Regions from separate parts of the Gracilibacillus sp. JCM 18966 genome, predicted to be linked through region 3. Evidence: riboswitches for the same ligand, from Rfam matches in the RefSeq annotation. Region 3 holds a riboswitch; each other region holds the start of a gene.
What was found. Region 3 has a riboswitch for S-adenosylmethionine ahead of ACZ5N5_RS07335 (phosphoadenylyl-sulfate reductase). Riboswitches for the same ligand answer to the same signal wherever they lie in the genome.
Positions count from the first base shown of each region.

Region 1: linked by a shared signal. The riboswitch ahead of ACZ5N5_RS18650 (PLP-dependent aspartate aminotransferase family protein) and the one ahead of ACZ5N5_RS07335 (phosphoadenylyl-sulfate reductase) in region 3 are both predicted to bind S-adenosylmethionine.
Region 2: linked by a shared signal. The riboswitch ahead of ACZ5N5_RS12725 (methionine biosynthesis PLP-dependent protein) and the one ahead of ACZ5N5_RS07335 (phosphoadenylyl-sulfate reductase) in region 3 are both predicted to bind S-adenosylmethionine.

Region 1 covers NZ_AP043883.1:3,810,176-3,815,990, reverse strand. Annotated here, with positions in the region: gene ACZ5N5_RS18670 (hypothetical protein) at 1-405, shown strand, start outside; gene ACZ5N5_RS18665 (DUF7010 family protein) at 409-993, shown strand; gene ACZ5N5_RS18660 (N-acetylmuramoyl-L-alanine amidase) at 1,251-2,369, shown strand; gene ACZ5N5_RS18655 (hypothetical protein) at 2,383-2,460, opposite strand; SAM riboswitch class I at 2,754-2,867, shown strand; SAM riboswitch class I at 2,941-3,047, shown strand; gene ACZ5N5_RS18650 (PLP-dependent aspartate aminotransferase family protein) at 3,150-4,946, shown strand; gene ACZ5N5_RS18645 (aliphatic sulfonate ABC transporter substrate-binding protein) at 4,980-5,815, shown strand, end outside.
Region 2 covers NZ_AP043883.1:2,658,829-2,664,643, reverse strand. Annotated here, with positions in the region: gene ACZ5N5_RS12745 (cell wall hydrolase) at 1-357, opposite strand, end outside; gene ACZ5N5_RS12740 (hypothetical protein) at 598-870, shown strand; gene cobA (uroporphyrinogen-III C-methyltransferase) at 916-1,680, opposite strand; gene ACZ5N5_RS12730 (anion permease) at 1,673-2,749, opposite strand; SAM riboswitch class I at 2,989-3,089, opposite strand; SAM riboswitch class I at 3,320-3,419, shown strand; gene ACZ5N5_RS12725 (methionine biosynthesis PLP-dependent protein) at 3,503-4,609, shown strand; gene ACZ5N5_RS12720 (aminotransferase class I/II-fold pyridoxal phosphate-dependent enzyme) at 4,602-5,774, shown strand.
Region 3 covers NZ_AP043883.1:1,513,115-1,518,929, forward strand. Annotated here, with positions in the region: gene cysI (assimilatory sulfite reductase (NADPH) hemoprotein subunit) at 1-620, opposite strand, end outside; gene ACZ5N5_RS07330 (assimilatory sulfite reductase (NADPH) flavoprotein subunit) at 669-2,465, opposite strand; gene ACZ5N5_RS07335 (phosphoadenylyl-sulfate reductase) at 2,570-3,304, opposite strand; SAM riboswitch class I at 3,386-3,503, opposite strand; gene ACZ5N5_RS07340 (aldo/keto reductase family protein) at 3,658-4,599, opposite strand; gene ACZ5N5_RS07345 (histidine kinase) at 4,796-5,815, shown strand, end outside.

The DNA of each region.
Region 1 (5,815 bases), 1.9 Mb from region 3:
ATAGCGAAAGCTGAAGAGGAAGGGTTAAAAGTAACAGAGAATGAAGACGGAAGCTTGACTTATAAAATGTCAAAATCCAAACACAAGGAAATGATGAATGAAATAAAAAAACAATTAGATCAATCCATGGAGGAGATTAAGACAAGTGGTGACTTCCCGTCAATTCAAGACATTACCTCCAATGAAGATTTTTCAGAGTTTCATTTAAGTGTTGATAGAGAAGGGTATGAAAATAGTATGGACGGTTTTGCTGTGCTGGGAATTGGAATAACAGGAATGATGTATCAACTTTATGATGGAGCATCTCCAGATGACTATGATGTCACGATCAATGTTAAAGATTCTAAATCAGATGAGGTATTTGACACCATTCATTACCCAGAAGATATGCAAACAATGGAGTAGCTTATGAATGATGAAAATTTTAAAAAAGAAGGGGAAATTAGTTTGCAAATTAATGATCTCCGTAAAAGATTATCGATTAGTGGGAAAAATGGTGTTTCCTTTTTGTTGTCAGCTGTAATCATTTGGTTAATTATTACCATAATATTTTTACAACCAATCACACTAGAACTAAAAAATATTTATATGTTATTCTCAACGGGATTAATGTTTCCTTTATCGATGGGTCTTTCCAATCTCTTGAAAGCAGATTGGAAATTTGAAGGTAATCCCTTAGGTAAGTTAGGAGTATTCTTGAACATTGCTCAGCTCGTATATTTTCCAATTCTTTTTTGGGCGATAGGTAAAAGCCCAGAAGAAGCTATTATCTTTTTTTCCATCATTACAGCAGCACATTTTTTCCCTTATGGATGGTTTTACCTTTCAAAGCCTTATTTTATAATGGCTCCAATTGTATCATTTGCTATTATCTTAATTGGATGGAATTTAAATCAGAATGAGTTGTGGTTAATACCGTTTTCTATGATCATATTTTTGCTTATTTTAACTATACTTCTTTATATTGATTACAGGAAAAAATTGAATTCATAACGTTTATTCCATTAGTACAACAATTTAAGCCCCCTCCGGGTGCATTATCTTATAAAAGAGCTTCACTAAAATCGTTTAATCGATGTAGTGGGGCTTTTTTATGTATAAATAAATGATCTTTATTCATGGAGACTATTCAGTAATTATGACTAATCATCATATTTTCTACAAAAATCGATAAAAAATAGGTTTAGTATTGGTCACTTCTGGGTATCAGAAACTATCGAGTAAATCCTGAAAAAGGAAGTGATATTGTTTTGATAAAAAAGAGTACAGCCATCATCTTATTTTTATCGTTTTTCTTTGTTTTCCCTTTGATTATAGAGGCAGAGGGGAAAACATATCATGTGGGAGCAACAGATTTACATGTGCGCTCAGAGCCATCTTTAAATGGACAAATTCTTGGTAAATTACAAGCTGGAGATCAAGTACAAGTGTTTGATGAGGCATATGGCTGGTATAAAACCTTTTATAATGGGAAAGAGGCTTGGATAGCTTCACAATTTTTAATGGTGGAAGAGCAAGAGCGAGCAGCTACTAATGATAGTTTAAACGATGTTTCTATTACTGCCACTGGTGTTCGGATTCGTTCAGGACCAGGTACAAATTATCCTATTATCGGTTTTACAACAATTGGAGAGTCTTTTTCGGTCGTTGATACTGAAGATCAATGGATAAAAGTAGATTTAAAGAATGGTAAAATTGGATGGATTGCGGGCTGGTTGACGAATCATCAAAGTACCACATACATACCTGAAGAACCATCAGCCCAGGCTACGTCAGATACAGAGCAATCTGTGGAACAAACAGCTACTACAACTACGGTAAGCAATGAGCAGAACTTAAATGGCTTTAATATTGTGCTCGATCCAGGGCATGGTGGCATGGATCCTGGAGCCATAGGACTTGGGGGTATCTTTGAAAAGGATGTCATTATGGAGGTGCTTTCTGAGATAGCAAGTGAGCTCCGTCAAGCAGGTGCAACGGTATTATTAACGAGAAGTAATGATAGCTATGTAGATCATGCCACCCGCTTGAGAATAAGTCATGCTTATCAGACTCATGCTTTTATAAGTCTACATTTTAATGCAAGTCCAATAGTTTCTGCTAATGGAATTAGCACACACTATTTTGGCCCAGATAGTAAAGAGCTTGCCTATGAAATGCAGTCCTCTTTATCTCAACATGTCACAATGAGAGATCGAGGGGTTCGAAGTAGTAATTTCTATGTACTAAGAAACAATCAAAATAAAGCACTCTTATTAGAAATGGGATTTATTACGAATCCTCATGACTTACTCACAATCCGAACAAGCGACTATCAAGATAACTTAGCAGAAGGGATCACCAAAGGTCTTTTAGCTTATTTTAAATAGAGAAGTGGCTGCATCAAATGGATGCAGGCGTTTCTCTATCATCGGAAATATTAATAACGGCAATGCGTGCACCTTTCTTGGCTAATTGCAAGCATGTTTCTCGTCCGATACCACTTTCACCTCCTGTTACGATGGCAACTTTTTTTTGTAGTTGATCATAATAAAACCTCTTTCTAGGATGAGTATGCGCTATTTTTTTGAAAACATAAATGAATGGATTAAAAAAAAGCTATTTCATGTCGATATAAATCATGAATACTCTTAAAAGAAAAATATTCAATAATTTATAAATACTTGTTGACAGTGGTGGTCTACCATGCTAAAGTATGTAATAACTAAATTAAATATAAGTAATCCACTCGGAATTACAATATTTGACAATAAATCTTATCAAGAGAGGTGGAGGGACTGGCCCTATGAAACCTCGGCAACCATTAAGCACAAAAGCTTAATAAAGGTGCCAATTCCACTAAGTGATCATGCTTGGAGAGATAAGAGAGCGAATTATTCACACTGAATCCTCTCTATCTCCATGTAGAGAGGATTTTTTGATCCGATAAAAATTAAATAGCTCTTATCAAGAGAGGCAGAGGGACTGGCCCGATGACGCCCAGCAACCATTAAGCTTCAGCTTAAAAGGTGCTAAATCCTGCAGGAAACATTCCTGATAGATAAGAGGGAGACAGCTGGTAGATAACCAAAGCCTTCTTCTTGTCGAAGAAGGCTTTTCTTTATACTTATATTAATTAAATGAATGGAATATTCAAGGAGGAAACTAACATGACAGCTTTTAAAAATTCAACGTATGATGCGGAGACCTTAAATTTACACGGTGGTCAGGCGCCTGATCCAACAACAGGTTCAAGAGCAGTGCCTATCTATCAATCTACTTCGTTCGTTTTCCATGACACAGAACATGCAGAGAGACTATTTGCACTTGATGAACCAGGAAACATCTATTCAAGAATTGGTAATCCAACTGTCGATGTTTTTGAGAAAAGATTAGCCCTTTTAGAAGATGGCGTTGCAGCAGTTGCAACAGCTTCGGGGATGTCAGCCATCACCCTATCGATCTTAAATCTAGCAAGTGCGGGAGACGAAATTGTTGCAGGTGTGAACTTGTATGGCGGAACCTATAATCTGTTTGCTGTAACATTACCAAGATACGGAATCAACGTAAAATTTGTAGACCCAACCGATCCTGAGAATTTCCGTCAAGCCATCAATGAAAATACGAAAGCAGTTTATGGTGAGATTATCGGAAATCCTGGCCTTCAAGTATTGGATGTAGAAAAAGTTTCAGAGATTGCTCATGAGGCAGGTGTACCATTGATCGTTGATAATACATTTGCCACACCTTATGGTTGTAAACCAATCACATTAGGTGCTGATATTGTGGTTCATTCTGCGACAAAATGGATAGGTGGTCACGGTACATCGATTGGCGGAATTATAGTTGATGGAGGTCGTTTTAACTGGAATTCAGAAAAATATCCTCAATTTACTGAACCAGATCCGAGCTACAATGGAATTCGTTATGCAATAGACTTTGGAACATTAGCATTTATCACAAAAGTGCGTGTCCAGTTATTGAGAGACTTCGGTGCGGCACTTAGCCCATTTAATGCCTTCCAGTTACTACAAGGATTAGAAACACTTCATTTAAGAGTGGAAAGACATAATCGAAATGCTCAGGAATTAGCAGAATATCTAGAAGAACACGAAGCGGTGGAATGGATTCGATATCCAGGATTGGAAAGCCATCCATCACACGCACTAGCGAAGCGTATTTTGAACAATGGCTTTGGCTCAATCATTGTCTTTGGTATTAAAGGTGGACGAGATGCAGGTAGAGATCTAATCAATAATGTTTCTCTATGGTCCCATGTAGCCAATGTTGGAGATGCTAGGTCATTAATTATTCATCCAGCTTCTACTACTCATCAACAGTTAAGTAAAGAGCAATTAGAGGAAACAGGAGTAACAGAAGAGCTTGTTCGTTTATCTGTAGGAATCGAATCAATTCGTGATATTCAAAATGATCTTGATCAAGCACTTGCCAAAGCAACAGGAATCGGTGCAGATGAAGCAAAACAAATCGTCGTAAATGATGAAGGGGTAATTAAATGGGCATTAAATTCTCCATATGAGCGGGTAATCGAGAATGGGGAAGAGGTGACTCGCCAAAAAACATTGGCTATTGTTGGTCTGAGTGGGAAGGAAGCAAGACCGAGCTACCGTCTAGCAAGAAAAATGCAACGTCTTGGATATAAAATTATTCCAGTTAATCCAAGGGAAACAGAGATTTTAGGAGAAAAAGCATACCCAGATTTAAAAAGTGTTCCTGTTCCTATTGACATTGTACAAGTTTTCCGTAGCCCTGATGCTGCGGTAGAAGTAGCAAAAGAAGCGGTGGAAGTTAAACCAAAAGTATTCTGGCTACAGGAAGGTGTTGTTTCACCAAAAGCAGAAGAAGTGGCAAGAGAAGCAGGGTTACAGGTTGTACACAATAGATGTACGTACAAAGAAGCCCAGCGGTTAAGAGGAACAATTTCCACTTATGCTTGTGAAATTTAATAGAAAAGAAAATAAAAAAGGGGACAATCTATCATGAAAAGAATACCATTAATAGATTTACGTAGTTTTTTAGCTATCGCGCTTTTTGGTTTCATTCTTGTTATTGCATCAGGCTGTGCAGCAGAAGGAGAAACAGAGGGAAAGCCTGAAAAAATCCGTTTAGATTATGCTTATTATTCGCCAACAAGCTTAGTATTAAAGAAATTCGAATGGGCAGAAGAAGTTTTTGCGGAAGAAGATATAGAGGTGGAGTGGACATTAAGTCAAGGAAGTAATAAAGCATTAGAGTTTTTAAGAAGTGATAGTATTGACTTTGGTTCATCGGCAGGTGCTGCAGCCTTAATCTCTAAGGAGAGTGGTGCACCAATAGAGAATGTATACATCTATTCGAAGCCAGAATGGACGGCATTAGTAACGAATGAAGGCTCAGGAATTGAATCCATTAAAGATTTAAAAGGAAAGAATGTTGCAGCAACTATGGGAACAGACCCCTTCATCTTTCTAGTAAGAGCATTGGATTCAGAAGGCTTAACGATTAATGATATTACATTGACTAACCTGCAGCATGCAGATGGTGGTTCAGCCCTTGTATCAGGCGATGTAGATGCATGGGCAGGGCTTGATCCACATATGGCAAAATTAGAATTAGAAGAAAATGCGCAATTATTCTTCCGTAATGCAGACTTAAACACGTATGGCTTTTTAAATGTTCGTCAAGAGTTTGCAGACAAATATCCGGAATATGTAAATAAAGTAATTGAATTGTATGAGCGCGCTCGTAATTGGGTTTTAGAGAATCCTGAAGAAGCAGCTCAACTATTAGCAGAAGAAGCAGATATAGATTTAGAAGTAGCCAAGATACAAATGGA
Region 2 (5,815 bases), 1.1 Mb from region 3:
ATTCCATTGTCCAAACCACTGTGCAGGACAGCTACCTCCTGGCATGAAGAACCATAATGCATAGCTTGCAGGATGATATCTTTTCCCATTAATAACCCTTCTTGCAAGCTCTATATCTTGCTCTCTAGCTCGTTGATAAAAGTAGCCTTTTTGTGTGGCCTCAAAGCCTCCTGGACTTTGAAATACCATCCTTCTAATGGTATTAATATCCGTAAAATCAAGACATCTTGCTCTTACCCGATTTACTCCCGTATTACCTACCATAAGCATACCTAATTTGCCATCACCTTCTGCTTCAGCTCGCATGAGTCTAGCTAGTAATCTCACATCTTCTTCCGTTGCTTTCACTACCGCCAATTCTTTCACCCCTTACCTACTTTCTTTATATTCAAAAAGCTTTCAAAATGTACCAGGTTTGAACGAAAGGATTTAGGTAACACTTAAAGAAAACCCTTACATTTATGGTATAATGAATATGAAATATTCAAAGACTAAAATATCGTTTATTTTTAGTCCTTATAATTGGAAGCTTATTTTCTTCGTCTCCTTCGAATACTAGCAATGTTGTGAATTTTCCTTAAGAAAAGGAGGTATAACATGAGATTGTCGAAGCTAATACTTCATAAAGATATACTACTTATACATGCCGATATTCATAGCAATGATTATATATTTACGGTAAAATGGAAGGAATTAGATAATAAAAAAGGTGGTGAATGGGAGCTAAAATCCTATATTAACAACTCCAATGGAAAGAAAGACTTGTCACAAGAAGAGATAGATCAATTAATTAATCAAATTAATCCTGAATGGGGTTGGGAGCAAGAACAAGAACAAATGCAAAAAGCACGAGAGAAAGATGTCGATTAAATATACTAAACCTTGATTCATCGTAATGAATCAAGGTTTTATTACTTATAATGATGAAGCTCCAGCATTTTCTAATGCTTGCTTATTAAACCATTGTAGTTGATCATGCAATAAGACAACTTGACCTATAACAATCATTGACGGATTCGTGATCTCATCTAATCGATCCGTGATTGTTTCGAGTGTACCTACAATCGTTTTTTGTTTATTAGTCGTTCCCCAGTGAATGATTGCTACAGGTGTTGTCTTTTCTAAACCTGCTTGGATAAGGTATTCAGCAGTTTTAGGAAAATTCCTCACACCCATGTAAAAGCAAAGAGTTTCTGTTCCATTAGCTATATGCTGCCATTCCTTTAATGATCTTGATTCAGGATTGGACCCATTAATAAAGCTTACGGAACCACTGAGCCCACGATGGGTTAATGGAATTCCAGCATATGCAGGTGCACTTATACCTGATGTGATACCAGGTACTACTTCAAAAGGAATATTAGCTTTTTCTAAAACAAGTGCTTCTTCCCCGCCTCTACCAAAAATAAACGGATCGCCACCTTTTAATCTCGTGATGATTTTTCCCTCTGTTCCATATTGAACGAGTAAACGATTTATCTCGTCCTGAATAACACCATGCAATTTCGGTTCTTTCCCACAAAAAATTAATTCTGCCTCACTTCTTGCATAGCTTAATAATTCTTGATTAATTAAACGATCATATAAAATAACGTCTGCTTCTTCAATCGCTCTAATTCCTTTTAACGTAATTAGTTCCTTGTCGCCCGGTCCTGCCCCTACTAAATATACTTTACCCAATCTCTTCCCATTCCCTTCTTAATTGATGTTCTTGTTGCTTTGTTTCTGACTTTACTTGATATTTCATTAACACGATTGTAATAAGTATCGTTAAGAATAATAAGATTACAGTATAGTAAGAATGACGAATAAGGATTTCGGTTAAACTATAGGAAATCACTAGTGAAATGATTGGTGAAGAAATCCAAACCTTTGCAATACGATGGATGATTTTTTCCTTCCAAACATTTTGCCAGCTTTTCGTAGCACTGATTCCAACAATTGCCGTCGTCGTTACCTGGGTCATTGGGATAGGAACTCCTAAAAAGGAGGCAGCAATAACTAATATCCCTGTTGTGCTTGAAACAACAATTCCGTTTGCCAGTGATAGATTTGTGATCTTTTTGGCATTGGTATCTAACACTTTTCCCCCAAATAAGATGCTACCATGCGCTACCACTAACGCTAAGACAGGTAAACCAATCTCCATTGTTACTAAATTTGCTCCCACCAATGGTCCTAACGCATTCGCCACATTATTCATACCAGCGGCTATTGCCTCAAAAATACCTGTTATAATTAACAGTCCTGCTAATATTTTACTAGAAAATGAGACCTTTATCTTGTCTCGGTATTTCATTCTTACTTTTTCAAGCGTATATGTCACAAAAAAAGCTAAAATTGGGATAAGAAGCCATAAACCGACGATTTCTAATATAGAAACGGCATATATTTGCTGAAAAGACAAACCAATTCCGACAATAGCACCAACGGTTACCTCACTAGTAGAAAGTGGAATACCAATATAATTCGTAACAAATAAAGTACACGCAGAAACGGCCAGTATAATTGTAGCGATGCGAACATCCATGATTTCCTCTGGAATAATTCCCTTTCCTAGTGTATGAGTAACATGCTTTCCTCCCCAAAGAGCACCAACTATGGCTCCTGAACCAGCTAGAAATAATGCCACTTTTTTATGTTTTATTACCTTACTTCCATATACGACTCCCATACTAGCGGCAGAGCCACTCGCGCCGATATTAAAAGCAAATAAACATGCGGCAAAAAAAGCTAAAATGACTAACATTTTTCATCCTACTTCCTCTATTTTTATCTTCTTAGAAATGAAACCTGCATTTTTATTTCAAGTGAATCTCCGGGCGTGAATGCTTTTCTCTCCATATCAACATAATGCTTCATCAAAATGTCGTATAGGGTTGCCGCTAATTTTCTTACCCTCGCGTCCAGATTTATTAGCGAGATCCTACTTTCTTTCAAAAAAACAAAAAACTTCTACTTGGTCTAAAAGTAGAAGTTAAATACTTCTTCTTATCTGCCAAGGTTGTCTTGCTGGAATTAGCACAGTGCCTCAAATGCCTGTTGCTGAGATTTCATCGGGCCAGTCCCTCCATCTCTCTGGATAAGAAAGCATATAATGTTTTAAGTTATTAAATGATTTGTATTGAATATAATGGTAAATACAATTAATGTCAATAGGTCAATTCCTTGGATTGCTACTGCAATCCACTAAAAATCCTTTATAACCAATGGTTTTACTAGGTTTAATTTTTTTAAATTTTTTCTTGTATTTTTTTACTGGTGATTGTATGATATATTGTATAGTATTTCCAAAACGTTTTAACAACTAAATATTTTAAGCTTATCAAGAGAGGTTTAGGGACTGGCCCGATGATGCCTCAGCAACCAGCATTTTATGCATGGTGCTAAATCCAGAAGGTAATTACCGAAGATAAGAAGTATGTATAAATGTGGGGACTTTCTTCTTATCGGGAGAAAGTCCCTTTTCGTTTTATAGCATATCGTAGGAGGAATGATCGAAATGAAGCATATCGAAACATCATTAGCTCAAATTGGGAATAAATCTGATCCAAAGACAGGTGCCGTCGAGCCACCTATTTATTTATCGACAGCCTACCAGCATGAAACAATTGGCAATTCTACCGGTTTTGATTATACGCGAACGCGTAATCCAACCAGAGATATTGTAGAAAAGGCCATAAGCGACCTTGAAAAAGGCACTAAGGGATTTGCTTGTTCATCCGGTATGGCTGCGATTCAATTAGTGCTTGCCATATTTGAAAAAGGGGATCAAATCATCGTGACAGAGGATGTTTATGGTGGAACATACCGATTATTTAGTCACTATAGTGAAGCATATGCGGTCGATTTTCTCTATGTGAAACCAGAAGAAATTGCAGAACAAATCACATCGAAAACAAAGGCAATATTTATTGAGACGCCAACAAATCCACTGTTAATCGAGTTAGATATTCATAAAGTTGCCCAGATCGCTAAAGAACACCAGCTGCTTTTAATCGTAGATAATACCTTTTTCACACCATATCTCCAAAAGCCACTTACACTAGGAGCAGATATTGTCGTCCATTCTGCAACGAAATATTTAGGTGGACATAATGATGTTCTTGCTGGACTAGTTGCTGTGAAGGATCAACCGTTAGCAGAAAAACTAACCCATCTACACAATGCCATAGGAGCTGTATTGTCACCATTTGATTGTATGTTACTTATTCGAGGCATGAAAACGTTAAGTCTTCGCCTTGAGAAGCAACAGGAAAATGCTAGAGCACTTGAACAGTTTTTCAAGGAGCACCCTTTAGTAACAGACATTCTGTATCCCGGTAAAGGTGCAATGGTTAGTTTCCGGATTAAGGAGAAACAAATGGTTGTCCCCTTCTTATCCCATTTAAAAGTCATTTCTTTTGCGGAAAGCTTAGGTGGGGTGGAGAGCTTTATCACTTATCCAACAACACAAACGCATGCAGATATCCCTTTAGAAGAACGTGAAAAACGTGGTATTTGTGAAAGGCTGTTACGTTTCTCTGTCGGTATTGAGCATATAGAAGATTTAAAAGAAGATCTAGATCAAGCACTACTAAAGAGCAAGGAGGAATTACTTCATGTCTAACCAATTTGATACAAAGCTTATTCATGCAGGGCTACAACAAGGATTTAACGAAAAGGTGACAGGTGCCGTAAATCCTCCGATTTATTTATCATCTACTTATCATCAGAAAGAAATAAATGAATTCGGACCATTCGATTATAGCCGCTCAGGTAACCCAACCAGAGAAATTTTAGAAAAGACGATTGCGCAGTTAGAGAATGGATACGCAGGCTATGCCTTTTCTTCAGGCATGGCAGCTATCTCCTCCGCTTTTTTATTATTGGAAGCGGGAGATCATGTCGTTGTGACAAAAGACGTTTATGGAGGTACCTATCGATTTATCAGTCAGCTATTGACCAGCTTCTCGATTAGCCATACTTTTGTTGACATGACAAACATCGCAGAAATTGAAAAAGCTATTCAAAGTAATACAAAGGTTATTTATATGGAAACACCAGCAAATCCCTTATTGCAAATCACTGACATTAAGAAAGTGGTGGAGTTAGCTAAAGCCAATGATTGCTATACTTATTTAGACAATACATTTATGACACCATTGTATCAAAATCCACTAGATCTTGGTGTAGACATTGTGCTCCATAGTGCGACTAAATTCTTATCTGGTCATAGTGACGTAGTAGCTGGATTAGCTGTGGCAAAAACAGAAGAGTTAGCTGCAAAACTAAAATTTATTCAGAATACAATTGGATCCATTCTAAGTGCACAGGATTCCTATACCTTAATTCAAGGAATGAAAACTTTGGAGACTCGACTAACCAAATCAAGCCAATCTGCACTTGAAATTGCTAAATTTTTGGATGAACATCATGCGATTGAAAAAGTGTATTATCCAGGTCTTACGGATCATCCTGGTTTTAACGTTCATCATTCTCAAGCCAAAAGTGGTGGAGCAGTCCTATCCTTTTTATTATCAGAAAATGTTGACATAGAGGGATTCGTTAGAAAGCTAGAAATACCAGTCTTTGCCGTAAGCTTAGGGGCTGTGGAATCTATTCTTTCTCATCCTGCTACCATGTCTCATGCAGCAATGCCTCCACATGAACGAAAAGAAAGAGGGATCGAGGATCGCTTGTTCCGTTTATCTGTAGGTATAGAGAATGTCGATGATTTGATCAAGGATCTTAATCAATCTTTCCAACAAAGCAAATTAAGCCTTCCATTATAGAGGAGAAGAGAAAAGGACTGGGGGCTTGATTTCCTAAATGC
Region 3 (5,815 bases):
AGATAGGTTTTGCCATAGATCGGTTCTTCCTCTTGTTTGGAATCGATGATTTTCTCATTATCTAGCCATATCTCATGATAGGCACCCGTTTTAGGTGAAAGGTAGTCACTAATACGTTGAGCCCAGTTTTGTATTTGTTCATGAACCTCCGACTGGTATGGATTCGGATTACACATCACATTACGGTTGACATCACCACAGGCTGCAATGGTCGTCATTAGCTCTTCATTAATGGTTTTAATCGTGTCCTTTAGATTCCATTTCAAAATACCATGAAGCTGGAATGCCTGTCTCGTGGTTAATTTAATCGAATGATCCCCATATCTTTGGGCAAGATCATCGACTGCCAGCCATTGTTTTGGTGTAGCGACACCCCCAGGAATAGCCACACGAAGCATAAATTGATAGGCAGGCTCTAATTTTTGTTTTCTTCTTTCATCTCTTACATCTCGATCATCCTGCTGATAGCTCCCGTGGAATTTTAAAAGCTTTGTATCATCATCGGAAATAGCGGCAGTTAGTGGGTCTTCTAAGCCTTCTTTTATTGTCCCTCTTAGGAATCGACTATCTTCTTTTAATTTTTCTATTGGATCAAGCTTCTTTTGATCTTGATTTGCCATAAAACTTCTCCTCTCCCTATTTCTTATTAGACTCCTGATTCCTCTGTGTTAATAGACATCACGTTGGTATCTTTTTTCTTGCTTTAATTGATTCAAAAAGGCTTCTGCCTCTGTAGAGCTAAGCTTTCCTTCTTGTTCAATAATGGTTAGGAGTGTTTGATGCACATCCTTTGCCATTCGCTTTTCATCTCCGCAAACATATATATGTGCACCTTGTTCCAGCCAGGAAAATAATTCTTTTGCTTTTTCTAGCATTCGATGCTGCACATATATCTTTTCAGCAGAATCTCTTGAAAATGCAACATCCATCCTGCTTAGATAGCCATTCTTTAGCCAATTTTGCCAATCGACCTGGTATAAAAAGTCTGATCGGAAGTGTTGATCACCAAAGAATAGCCAGGTTTTCCCCTTTAATTCAAGCTCTTCTCGTTCCTCTATATATCCTCTGAATGGAGCAACTCCTGTTCCTGGACCAATCATAATAACAGGTGTGCTATCATCAAAAGGAAACTTAAAATTCGGATTTCGATGAACATATACATTCAATTGATCACCAGGTTGAATTCTCTCTGCAATCTCGCCTGAGCACACGCCATGACGATCACGTCCATGGGTGTGGTAGCGAACCGTAGCAATCGTTAAGTGAACTTCATCAGGATTTGCCTTATAACTGCTTGAGATCGAATATTGTCTTGCAGGAATTTTCCTTAACCAGTGCATAAGGGAGGCAGGGTCCAAATTGCTCGGTGTGAAATCAAGGATTAGATCTAGTAAGTCCCTGCCATGTATATATTCCCTCATCTTGTCACTATCCTCTATTAGCTTGGTAAGCTTTTCATTATCAAAAAATCCTGCAGCTTTTTCGAGCATTCCTTTTGTTAGTTTTGTAATTTCAAAGATAGAGGTTAATGCCTCTTGGATCGAGCGAATTTCCCCTTGCTTATTTATAGGTATCGTTTGTTCTGCATTCCAATCTAGTTTATTGATGACTGCCTGAACAAGCTCGGGATTGTTCTTTGGATAGATAGCTAGACAATCGCCTGGTTCATAGCTTAGGTTAGAGTTTTCTAATGACAATTCAATATGTCTCGTTTCCTTGTTCGAGCCTCTTCCACTTAGGTCTATATTTTCTAGGACCTCTGCTGGGTATGGATTACTCTTGGAGTATATTGGTGCTTCTGCAGGGGAGGAGGCGACCTGCTGCTCTGAAGCCTGAGTTTGGCTGTCCTCGTTTAATACTTTTAATACACCATTCATCCATTCCTCGGCTAATTCTTCATAATCGACATCACAATCCACGCGTGGGTGAATACGTGTTGCACCTAATTCCTCTAAACGTTTGTCAAAATCCTTCCCTGTTTGGCAGAAATGCTCATAGGATTCATCCCCTAAAGAGAGGACAGAGAATCTTACACTATCTAACTTAGGTGCTTTTCTCCCTAATAAAAACTCATGGAATTGTATCGCATTATCTGGTGGATCTCCTTCACCGTGTGTTGCGGTAACAATTAAGAGATCCTCCACTTCTTTTAATTTCTTTGCCTTAAAATCATCCATGCTTGAAATCACGGTTTTTCGATCCGATGCCTTTAATTGATCATTCAACTGTTCGGCAATTGTTTGACTGTTCCCTGTTTCTGATCCATATAAGATAGTAATGGTTCTTGTTGCTGTCTCGCTCGTTTTAGTCACTTGCTTCGTCGTTTCAGGTGGTGCTGCTGATTGAGATGCAGCAAGGTAGCCGGCAAGCCAATTTTTCTGTGCATCGTTTAAGGTTGGCAATAATTGATTTAAAATTTCTGTTTGTCGTTCATCAAATGGGCTGTTAACCACTTGTAAGGCCAATAAGATCACCTCTCCATTATATTATGTTATGGGAATATTATTTGATTTTCATTATTCCGATAGTTTTACTTAGTTATAGACATAAAAATTTAACCATCTATTTTCTATGGTGTCGTTGTAGTGTGTAAACCACATTCTGTTTTGTTAAAGGAACTCCATCTACCAGCACGCTCATCGTCTGAATTAGTGACAGGGGAGGTACAAGGTATACATCCAATGCTTGGAAAGTTCTGATCATGTAAAGCGTTGTATGGGAGGTTGTGTTTTTTGATGTAGTCCCAAACATCATCCCAGGTCCAATAGATAAGGGGACATATTTTAACAGATTGGAATCTTTCATCCTTGTTAACAAATTGAGTCTTCGCACGACTTAGGGATTGCTCTCTTCTAAGTCCGGATATCCAAGCAACAGCTCCGCTCAGAACCTCCTCTAATGGTTTTACTTTTCGAAGGTAGCAGCATTGATCAGGATTTCTCTTCCAAAGAGCGGATCCATGTTTTTCTGCTTGCTCCTCTACTGTTAATTCAGGTTGCTTCATCGTTATTTGTAAGGAAGGATATTTGTTTTTCACTTCATCAATCAGATCATAGGTTTCTTGAAAATGTAAGCCTGTGTCGAGAAAAACTAATGAAGCATCTGGCTTCACTCTAGCAATTAAGTCTATTAGGACCATACTTTCTGCCCCAAAGCTACAAGCATAAACGAGTGAGTCTCCATAGCTTTTGTAAGCCCAATTAATGATTTGCTCAGCCCCTTTTGTCGGGTCATCTTCACCAGGCGTGAACTCATTCCAAAAACTTTCTTCATAATGAGCATAGGTAATTGCTTGTTCTGACATATTTCTCCTCCTTTTAATCGTCTTTCTCATCAAAAAAACTTCTTATCTGTTCAGATAAGAAGTCTTGTAATCAATCTACACTTCTTATCTTTCGGGATACAACCTAAAGCTGTCCCGCAGGATTTGGCACAGTGTTCATTTGTAAGAACCTGTTGCCGAGGATTCACTGGGCCTGCCCCTCCACCTCTCTGGATAAGAATTCCTTTTATGAATATTTAATGTAATGATAAACCGAATAACAGGAAATGTCAACATGATTTTTTGTAAAAATTGTTAATATATATTTTTATATATATGCAAATAGTCCAATAGATGGGACGAAAATGGGCAGCTAGACCGCCCATTTTATCACCTTAACCGAGAATTTCCTCTGTTTTAGCTAATGTCTCTTGGGAAAGTGTGATGCCAGATGCCTTTGCATTTTCTTCGATTTGTTCTGGACGACTTGCTCCCACAAGTGCGCTCGCTACATTTTCTTGACGTAGGATCCACGCAATGGCTAATTGAGCAAGGGATAGGTTTTCATTTGCAGCAATGGCCTTCAATTTTTCTACTTTCTCTAGATTGTCTTCCGTTAGAATACGTGATAGATTCATATCCTTTTGAGCTGCCCGACTGTTTTCAGGAATTGCTTGTCCTTTTTTATATTTACCAGTTAGTACACCCTGTGCAAGTGGAGAGAAGACAACTTGTCCAATTCCATGCTTTTTACCTACAGGGATCACTTCTTTTTCGATGTAGCGTTGAAGCATACTGTAATTCGGTTGATTGACGACAATACGATCAAGCAATTTTTTGTCAGCTAGATGAATAGCTTCTGTCATTTGCTCTGCCGACCATTCACTAACACCGATATATAAAACTTTTCCTTGTCTAATTAAATCATCAAGCGCTCGTAATGTTTCCTCTAAAGGGGTGTCTTGGTGGTATCTGTGACAATAGTAGATATCGATATAGTCAAGTCCAAGTCGCTTTAAGCTCGCGTCACATTGTTCTACGATGTGTTTTCTCGATAAGCCGTGGTCGTTTGGACCATCTCCCATTTTTCCGAAAACTTTTGTCGCAAGCACATAGGAGCTCCTCGGGTATTTTCTTAATGCTTTACCGACGACCTTTTCTGCATCCCCTCGCATATAGACATTTGCTGTATCAAAAAAGTTAATGCCAAGCTCATAGGCTTTATCAATAGAGGCGATTGCTTTCTCTTCTTCAACATACCCTCCATATGTAAGCCAGCTTCCTAGACTAATTTCACTTACTTTTAATCCAGTATTTCCTAAACGGCGGTATTGCATATCGATCACTCCTTGTTATATTTTAAGCGCTTTCTTAAATAGTATAAAATAGAAAGAAGGAGGTTGCTAGTAATCTGTTTTCAGATCATTCACTAAATCAACGGTGCATTTCGTTCACAACCAGTTTATAATAAAGGAAGACTTCTTACCATCGGAGAAATTACAGACGTTAGTTTAAGGAAAATGGAGGATCAAGATGCGTTATTTCTACTGGGCATGGCTTATTATTTGGTTTATCACTTGGACGGGGACAACATGGATGGGAGTTCAAGCGGGAGGTAGTGTTGCCTTTCTATTTATGATGTCCGCTTTTGGCTTAGGGGTTTTATTTTTTACCTCTGTCGTAAAATACAAACAGAAGATGCATTTTACTCTATGGCTGCTTTTTCTCGTGATTATCACCATAGCTTTTATTTTACCTAGTTTTTCAACACTCAATCCTTTCGTTTTCCTTTTATTTCTTCTTGTTTTAGTAAGTGCTGCAGAAACCTTTCAAAAACATTACTTTTGGACGATTATGATTCTTGTTTTTCTTTTGTTAACCATTTTTACTTATCCGTATTTTAGCCTTTTTAATGGTTTAATCTTTTGCTACATCTATGTATTAATAGCCATAGGATTATCGATCTATCAAATGAATGCTACAAGATTAAGAGAATTAGAGCTGCGTTATAAGACTCTATTACATACACACCGGCAATTAAAACGTAATTCGATCACACAGGAAAAGCATATTAGAGAGCAGGAACGAGTAGTAATCGGTCGAGAGATTCACGATCGAGCTGGTCATTCCTTGACCAATTTGCTTATGTTAATTGAAACATTTCGCCTTAAAAACGAAAATGATCCAAAGGATTGGGAACAGGTAAAATCATTAGCGCAGGAAAGTCTTAACGAAACACGCCAAGCAGTAAAGGCACTACAAAATGAACAGATTACTGGGATGTCTGCCGTTATTCAATTAATTCGGAAGATTGAAGCAGAACACTTCCTTTCGATTACCTTTTCTATGAGACAAAATGCGCTTTCTGTATCTTTAAGTCCAACACAGGCGAGTGTTGTTTATCGGTGTATTCAAGAAGCACTAACCAATGTGATGCGTCACAGTGATTCAAAGAAAGCAGAGATCATTTTTGAGGCTCCTGGCAATAGTCATTTTCGACTGGAAGTTCATAATGCGCTATCCCGTCCGATACAATTAACAGAAGGATTTGGC